Regions from separate parts of the Arthrobacter sp. DNA4 genome, predicted to be linked through region 2. Evidence: riboswitches for the same ligand, from Rfam matches in the RefSeq annotation. Region 2 holds a riboswitch; the other holds the start of a gene.
The links. A riboswitch is a leader RNA that binds a small molecule or an ion and turns the genes downstream of it on or off. The one in region 2 is predicted to bind cyclic di-AMP.

Region 1: another riboswitch for cyclic di-AMP. It lies ahead of NMQ03_RS04230 (C40 family peptidase); the one in region 2 lies ahead of NMQ03_RS11780 (LysM peptidoglycan-binding domain-containing protein).

Annotation. Positions count from the first base shown of each region.
Region 1 is NZ_CP101466.1:893,176-897,525, forward strand. It holds gene NMQ03_RS04220 (metal-dependent transcriptional regulator) at 1-397, shown strand, start outside; cyclic di-AMP (ydaO/yuaA leader) riboswitch at 505-747, shown strand; gene NMQ03_RS04225 (M23 family metallopeptidase) at 752-1,579, shown strand; cyclic di-AMP (ydaO/yuaA leader) riboswitch at 1,692-1,887, shown strand; gene NMQ03_RS04230 (C40 family peptidase) at 1,958-2,638, shown strand; gene NMQ03_RS04235 (NlpC/P60 family protein) at 2,802-3,593, shown strand; gene NMQ03_RS04240 (HNH endonuclease) at 3,863-4,350, shown strand, end outside.
Region 2 is NZ_CP101466.1:2,559,866-2,564,215, reverse strand. It holds gene NMQ03_RS11785 (YdiU family protein) at 1-1,094, shown strand, start outside; gene NMQ03_RS11780 (LysM peptidoglycan-binding domain-containing protein) at 1,202-2,047, opposite strand; cyclic di-AMP (ydaO/yuaA leader) riboswitch at 2,051-2,221, opposite strand; gene NMQ03_RS11775 (hypothetical protein) at 2,474-3,289, shown strand; gene NMQ03_RS11770 (TraR/DksA C4-type zinc finger protein) at 3,311-3,670, shown strand; gene NMQ03_RS11765 (DNA alkylation repair protein) at 3,667-4,197, shown strand; gene NMQ03_RS11760 (DUF1810 domain-containing protein) at 4,218-4,350, shown strand, end outside.

The DNA.
Region 1 (4,350 bases), 1.7 Mb from region 2:
CCGCTGGGAACACGTCATGAGCGAGCGCGTTGAGCGGCGCATCTACGAGATGCTGGACCACCCCACCGAATCGCCCTACGGCAACCCGATCCCCGGCCTCGCTGCCCTGGGCGGACAACCGGCCACCGGCTTCCCCGACGGAGCCATCAGCCTGGTGGAGGCCATGAAGGGATACGGTCCCGCCTCTGCAGTGACCATCAGCCGGCTGGCTGAGCCAATCCAGGTGGAGCCGGAACTGCTGGCGCAACTGGACGAAGGCGGGATCCGGCCCGGCGCTGCCGTTGGGCTGGAACGCGTGGGAGATTACATCTCCGTGCGGGTGTCCGGAATCGAAGGTGCGCTGGAGTTGCCGCCTGAGGTAGCCGCGCATGTTTTTGTCGCTGTTAAGCAGCCCTGAGCCGCGTCCCAATACCCCAGCGCAGAGCTTCCACGCAAAGATAACGGAATTGTTACCTAGGGTCTTAAGGCCCTATAGTGGAAGCAATCGTTGATACTTAAGCGTTACCCGATCCGGAGCCGAGCTCTGCCAGCGGATCGGGTGCACGAGTCGTTACTGGCAGAGGCGGGGGAACCACAATTGGCAGCGGGGGACTGCCTTGGGGTGAAGTCCGTCAGCAGCAAGCCTCTCCAGCGAAGGATTCTTCCGGGAATACCCCTGTGCAGAAGCTTGCCCATGACGGGCCGGGTCTTTGATCTCTCTGACCCGAATCCGACAGCTAACTCCGCAGGCTTTTCCAGAGAGGAACCCTTCTTGACCACGCAGACCTCCCGGGGCCGCCGCCGCGCCGCAGGCCCCCCTTCGGCACCCCGGGTTGTCGAAGATGTCGCAGCGGAGCGTCCCCGCGATCTGCATCGCGATGCGCGCCGCCGCCGGGGTCCGTTCCGGCAGGTGACGGAGTTCGCCGCCGCCAGTGGCATTGGCCAGAAAGCTGGAATCGCCCTGGCCGCCACCGGCCTGGTTCTGACGGTCACAGTGCCCGCCACCAGCCCCGTCATGGCCACGGATGCCGCCGGCAACGCGCCATTGGCAGCCTCCGCCGTCAGCCCGCAGCCCCAGATTTCCGCTGATGTTGGCGCCCAAATCGACTTCAGCCGTTCGGCAGTGGTGACCCAGGCCGACCCCGACGGGAAGCTGAAGCAGCTCCTGAGCGCCCAGTCCGCCGGCTCCGTCACGCGGGCCGCCTCGGCCGGCACCCTGGCCGCACCGCTGGCATCCCTCACCACCGCCTCGCCCTTTGGTTACCGCGTGAGCCCCATCACCGGCGGCTCCGGAGACTTCCACCGCGGCCAGGACTTCGTGGCACAGTGCGGAACGTCCGTCCTGGCGGCCGCGACCGGCACCGTGACCTTCGCGGGCTGGCACCAGTATGGCGGTGGAAACCGGGTGGTCATCGACCACGGCAACGGGCTGGAGACCACCTACAACCACCTGTCGTCGTTCAACGTCAAGGTGGGCCAGACCGTCTCCCGTGGCGAGGTTGTGGCACTCAGCGGCACCACGGGCGCATCCACCGGCTGCCACCTGCACTTTGAGGTCCAGGTCAACGGCGAAGTGGTCGATCCCATGGGCTGGCTGTAGCCGAATGATTGTCCACTCTCAGATCGCAGGGACCTGCCGTGACCTGAATGTGACATTGAAACAAAACTGCTGTACCGTCTAACTCGCGTCAACTTTTCCGAAGTTGACGCTCTTGAGTGGATTGCCTAACTCTGCCACCGCTCAAGGTCCGTTCGCATTTCATCGTCTGGCAGGGGCGGGGGAACCAATTTTGGCCTTCATTTCCTGAAGGCCTTGGGGTTAAGTCATGAGCTTCCCAGGAAGCAGAGTGGCCGGGTGACTCCCATCCGAATCCGACAGCTCACCTCGCAGGCATTGGGAGAGGCTACCTTCGTGTCTTCACGCCATAATTCTGCGCGCCACCGTGCGCAAACGGTTCGCATTAACCCCCTGGACGCCGTGTCCAAGGCCGTCAGTGCAAATGCCGGGACCGTAGGCCGCCAGGCTGCCGTTGTGGCAGCCGCGTCGGGCCTCATCCTGAGCATGGGCCTGCCCGCCACCGCAGCTGACACCACCGCTGGTGTCTCCGCATCCACCGAGTCCGGTTCGGCCCAGACGGCCCTCGCCGTCACTGCCGCCCCCACGGCTACGGTTTCCTTCGAACGTCCCGTCGTCAAGACCACCGCCGCTCCAAAGGTGGAAGCGGTGCGTCCGCAGTCCACCGCGCCGGCCGAGCGCGACGCCGCTGCCACCGCAGGCCAGGACGCTGCCCCTGCCGCCAAGGCTGCCGAGACTGTCTCCGCCGCAACCTCCGGCATTGCAGCAATCGCCTACACCGGCATCGGCCACTCCTACGTGTGGGGCGGCACCAGCCCCGTCACCGGCTGGGACTGCTCCGGGTTCGTCCAGTGGGTCTACGCCCAGGCCGGGATCAGCATCCCCCGCACCAACGCGTGGAACATCATGACCCCCACCTCCACCCCGCAGCCGGGCGACGTTGTTGTCCAGAACGGCGGCGCGCACGTGGGCATCTACGTCGGCAACGGCATGATGGTCAGCGCACTCAACCCTTCCCAGGGCACGCTGCTCCACTCGCCTGCAGCCACCGGTACCTCGTCGTACTACCACCTCAACAAGTAGTTCTTGGGCTTCATGCTCCAAGGGCTATTTCTTTGCCCAAAGCTTTTTCGCTAGAAACCACATCCCCGTTCGGAATGCGCCGGCTTGCCCCCAAGATGCCGGCGCGTCCAGTTCCCTTTGCCTGCCTACCCGCGGTTCGAAGGAAAAACGAAAGAGAGAACTGATGACGACTCGTGCTACCGCACGGCACCGCGCCGAGGTCACCAAAACCAACTCGATCGCTGTCATTGCCAAAGCTGTCAGCGACAATGCCGGTGGCATGGGCCGCCAGGCTGCTGTCATCGCTGCTGCTTCCGGTCTGGTCCTGACCAGTGGCATCGCGGCCAACGCTGCCGACACCAACGTCAAGCGCGATTCCGCTCCTGCATCCCAGCTGGAAGTTGAATCCGTCGTCGACGCCCCGATTTCCGCGGCTTCCACTATTTCCATCAGCTACGAGAAGCCTGCGGTTACCACCACGCCGGCACCCGTCGTTGAGCCTGAGCCCGAGGTTCAGGTACAGGAAGCTGCTCCTGCCGCCCAGCCGGCTGCTGCTCCTGCCGCCCAGCCGGCTGCTGCTCCCAAGGTCACCGCCAAGGTTGCAACCGCTGCCGCTCCGGCCGCACCGGCAGGCCAGGCTTCGGCCAGCGGCAAGGGTGCTGCCATCCTTTCCGCCGCTTACGCCCAGCTCGGCGTGCACCAAGACTGCACCATGCTGGTGACCAACGCACTGGCCGCCGTCGGCATCCACTTCCACGACTGGCCGGTTGGCTACCTGTCGCTGGGTGACACTGTGCCCATGTCCCAGGCCCAGGCCGGTGACCTGCTGTACTACGCTGACGGTGGCGGAGGTATGGCTCACATTGCCGTTTACGCCGGAAACGGGATGGCCGTCCACGGCGGCTTCAACGGCAACGACACCGTGGTCTTCAGCGCCAATGTTGGCTCTGGCGCGGTTGCCATCCGCGTACGTTAGGCAGTCCTGGGGCGGCCTGATCCAACGCCGCCCGCGAATTGCTGTAAGGGACCCCCGCCGCCAGGCGGGGGTCCCTTGCGCTTTAACGGGTTCCCCCAGTGGCGCCCCTTGCCTTTCCCGTCTTCGTGCCCCGGTTGGGCTCCGGGGGCGGCGATTACCTGATTTTGCACTTCTTTGTTTACTCTTGTGATGTCGATCCATAGCCCGGACATGCCGAGGGCAGCCGGCCCTCGTGCCCCTGCCGGGTGCGGCCGTGAAGAGGTAAGTGCATGCGCACTCTCGTTTTGAATGCTGGATATGAACCGCTGGCGGTTATCACTTTCCGCCGGGCGCTGGTGCTTGTGCTCACGGGCAAGGCAAGCGTGGTGGCCGAAGGGGATGACCCGGTGGTAGGGCCCACCGACGTCCTGGGCCGCCCGTCCGTGATCCTCCTCAACCGCTACATACGGCCCCGGTACAACCACTCGACGGCAGTCAGCCGCAGGGGTGTGCTCCGGCGCGACGGACATAAATGTGCCTACTGCGGCAAGGCGGCGCACACAATCGATCACGTTCACCCGAAGTCGCGGGGCGGTGCCGATTCATGGGAAAACCTTGTGGCCGCTTGCCTGCGGTGCAACAACGTCAAGGGCGACCACACTCCCGCGGAGATGGGCTGGACCCTTCGGTTCGTGCCCGGGCCGCCGCACGGAACGATCTGGCAGATCAAGGAACTGGAGAAGCCGACGCCGGCGTGGGATCCGTTCCTTCTTCCGGA
Region 2 (4,350 bases):
GCGCCGGGGACGGCCGTGCCGTCGTCGGGCCCATGCTGCGTGAATACATTGTCAGCGAGGCCATGCACGCACTGCACATTCCCACCACCCGGTCGCTCGCCGTCGTGGCCACCGGGCGGCAGGTCCGGCGCGATGACATGCTGCCCGGCGCCGTCCTGGCGCGGGTGGCAAGCAGCCACCTGCGCGTAGGCAGCTTCCAGTACGCGCGCGCAACCGAAAATATGGACCTCCTGAAACGGCTGGCGGACCACGCCATCAGCAGGCACTACCAGCACGCCGCTGATGCCGCCAACCCCTACCTCGCTCTGTTCGCGGCGGTCGTCTCCGCCCAGGCGGAGCTGGTGGCCCGGTGGATGCTGGTGGGCTTCGTGCACGGGGTCATGAACACGGACAACATGACCATCTCCGGGGAAACCATCGACTACGGCCCGTGCGCGTTCATGGACGCCTTCAACCCGGCCGCCGTCTACAGTTCCATCGACGTCGGCGGACGCTATGCCTACGCCAACCAGCCGGTCCTTGCCGAATGGAACCTGGCCCGGCTCGCCGAGGCCATGCTGCCGCTGATTGACCAGGACCAGGAAAAAGCCGTGGCCCCGGCGGTGGAGGTACTCGGCGGCTTCCGCGGTCAGTACAGCGAGGCATGGACCCGCGGGATGACGGGCAAGCTGGGCCTGGGCGGCGTCGATGAAAGCGGCGCCGCCGGGGCCCTTGTGGATGATGTCCTCGACATCCTGAAGGACGGACCCGTGGACTACACCTTGTTCTTCCGCAACCTGGGCAAAGCGGCTCGCGGGGACCTCCGTCCCGTGCGCGGCATGGTCCTTGACCTGGCCGCCCTCGATGCCTGGCTGGAGCGGTGGCAGGCGCTGCAGCCTGACGCGGAGCTGATGGACAGCGTGAACCCGGCCTACATTCCGCGGAACCACCTTGTGGAGGAGGCGCTGTCCGCTGCCACCGGCGGAAACCTGGCTCCGCTGCAGCAGCTGCTGGAGGCGGTCAGTGAACCCTTCACCGAGCGGCCCGGGCTGGAACGTTACCTGCAGGGGGCGCCCGACGACTTCGGCAGCTACATGACCTTCTGCGGGACCTGACCGAGGCGGCCCGCGGGGTAAAACGAGAGGAGGGTGACAGCCGGTATTCCCGGCTGCCACCCTCCTGCTTCGTCCGGCGCCGCCAACGGCGCCGGACAGTGCGAAGACTAGGCTACGCGCACAGCGGAGTAGCCGCCGAGCCAGCTGATGGAGTGCACCTGCGTGTCGAAGCCGTTGACGCCGCCGCTGACAACCTGGCCGTTGCCTGCGTAAACGCCCACGTGGCCGGAGGTGATGATCAGGTCACCGGGGGCGGGAGCGCCTACGACGGTGCCGTACTGGAAGAACTGGGTGGGGGCCAGATCGCCCACGGACTTGCCGACGGAGCGCAGAGCCTTCTCGACCATGGCGGTGCAATCCTGCTTGAAGCCCAGCTGGCTGTAGGCCGAGGCGAGGATCGCAGCGCCGGTGCCCGTGCCGGTGGTGGATGCCACCGGGGTGGCCGAGGCGTAGGACATGTTCATGCCGGTGTTCGCCGGTGCGGTGGCGGCTGCGGCCTGCACGGGTGCTGCTGCAGGGGCGGGCGCCGGGGCGGCGGTGTAGCCTGCGCCGGGAATCTGGATCTGGTCGCCCGGGTAGATGACCGAGGACAGTCCCAGGCCGTTGGCGGACAGCACGCCGTTGAGGCTGACGCCGTAGGCTGCTGCAATGGCGCCGAGGGTGTCGCCGGAAACGACCGTGTGGACGTTCCCTGCTGCTGCGGCGGGGGCTGCGGCCGGGGCGGCAGGAGCCGAGGTGGCCTGGACGCTGGTCTGCTCAGTGGTGTCCGGGGCGGATACACCTGCATGGGCCGGGGCGCCGACTCCGAAGGCAATGCCGGATGCCGCAGCAACGGCGAGCGCGGGACGGCCCAGGGAGCGGGCCTGGGACTTGGCTGTTACTGCGAGGCCCTCGAGCACAATGGAGCGGGCCGGGGTCGCGCGGTGACGGGCAGTGGTTGAAATTTTTGACACGGTTGATCGCCTCTCCCATGCCTGCGGGGTGAGCTGTCGGGTTCGGGCTGGAGATACCCGGCCGGAAGCAACCCCGCGACGTGCGGAGGCGCTATCGACTTAACCCCAAGGCCACAAGTGGCCGCGGAAACTTGGTTCCCCCGTCCCTGCCAACTGGAGCGGTTGAATCCCATGATCAGCGGCAGGGCTCGGCATGCTGACGGGAATGTCCCGTCTGAGAGGGACACCAAAAGACCATAACCCACGTGCGGCGTGATTGTCACATTTGGATAACATACGAGGTTGTTCTCTCGCATTGGGCAAACGTCTGGACATACACCGCGAGCCAGGGCCTGACCTCAGGTGATACTTTGCCCGTGAAGCACGGTAACAATGTGGAAACAGGCCCCTGCCCTGCGCCCAATCCCGACGGTAAGCTTCGGGACGATGCGCCCGTTCGTGACCTTGGGGAGGCTCCCCCTTGACGGGGGCCTCATGGCGGTTGCCCTGGCCACCCTGGTCAGCAATGCTGCGGCCGCCGAAAAGACGGCCACCGCGCTCACCGCACAGGAAAAGGCCGCCAAGGGCGAGCGGGAACGCCTGTCCGGGGAAGCGAAAGCAAAACTGGACGCCGCACGTTCTGCCCAGGCTTCGCTGGCCGGGCAGGTCGCGGAGGAGCAGCGGCACGGCACTGAGCTGACCGCCCAGCTCGCCACGCTGAAAGGTACGACGGCGGCCATGGAGGGTGGGTACCGGCAGGGCTGGGCTGCACTGGCTGCCTATGAGGCGGCCCAGGCGGCCAAGCGCGCCGCCGCTGAGGAGCAGGCCCGCGGACAGGCGGAGGCCGCAGCCAAGGGTGCCGCAGCGGCAGCCCGGCAGCCCCAGGAGCCCGCACCCCGTGCCGACCCTGCCCAGGCCAATCCGGCCCAACCCGGTCCGGCCCCCGGCGCGGTCAATGATCCCGCCGGGGCGAAAAGCTACGCGTCCGGACGCCTGCCCGCCTACGGGTGGGGCCAGGGCCAGTTCCTGTGCCTGGCCCAGCTGTGGACCAAGGAGTCCAACTGGTTGACCACCGCCACCAACGCCTACTCCGGAGCCTATGGAATTCCCCAGGCCCTGCCCCCGGGGAAGTACGCCAGCGCCGGCGGCGACTGGCTCACCAGCTATCGCACCCAGATCGAATGGGGCCTGGGCTACATCCGTGACCGCTACGGTTCACCGTGCGCGGCCTGGAACCACTCCGTAACCCTGAACTGGTACTGACTGACGCGTTAGGCTGTCTCCATGCCAGATTTCGAACGGTTCCGTGCGCTGCTCGAAGAGGAGCGGGCGCGGCGCCTGGCACTGTTGCCGGCGCTGCGGGCGGACATCGAGGCAGCAAACTCGGCGCGCCAGGGTTCCAATGTCGACGACGAGCACGATCCCGAGGGTGCCACCATCGCCTTCGAACTCTCACAGGCCTCTGCGCTCCTGAAACAGAGTTCGGCGAGCCTGGACCAGATTGAAGCGGCGCTTGCCCGGCTGGCGGCGGGGACCTATGGAACCTGCGCCGTATGCGGGGAGCCCATCGCCGAGGGCAGGCTGGAAGCCCGCCCGTGGACCCCGTACTGCATCCACCACGCGGCGTCCGGGCGCGGGCGATGACCGGTACGGCGGACGTTGTGTCCGCGGCGGCGGATTTCGTGGACCGGACCCTGCAGAACGAGGGCGCCTGGTACCGGGCGGACGACGTCGGGGCACGGCTGGGCGGGGTGCTTGCCTCTTATGGTTCCTCTGTGGGGGCCGTTCGCGGGACCGTGCGCGATGCGCTGCGGAAGTTCAAGGACCTGGACCATGACGGCACGGTCATGCTGGCCTCCGCCCTGTGGGGCCAGCCGCGGCCCGGTTCCCGGCCGGTGTTCGAGCGCCGCCTGGCAGCGGTGGTCCTGCTGCAGTCACGGGTGCGGCTGCTCCGTCACTCTGACCTGACCCGGCTGGAGGGTTTCCTTCGCTCCGCGCAGGCAGCGGACCTGACCGGGCCCCTTCTCGCCGACGTCCTGGTCCCGTTGCTGGCGGGGCTGGGGGAGCGCGAACGGCAGCGGGCAGGCGTTGTCGTGGCGCGGTGGCGGGAAGACCCGGACCCCCAGCTGCGGGCGGCGGCCGACGCCCTTGAAAAAGACTTGACCATTTGAAACGTACCGAGGAGATCCCCATGAATGAGCCGTTTGACCTTGAGCGTTTTGTTGCCGCGCAAAACACCGGCGGAACCTATGAGCAGGCGCTGGGCGAACTGCAGGTCGGCCGGAAGTCCGGGCACTGGATGTGGTTTGTCTTCCCGCAGATTG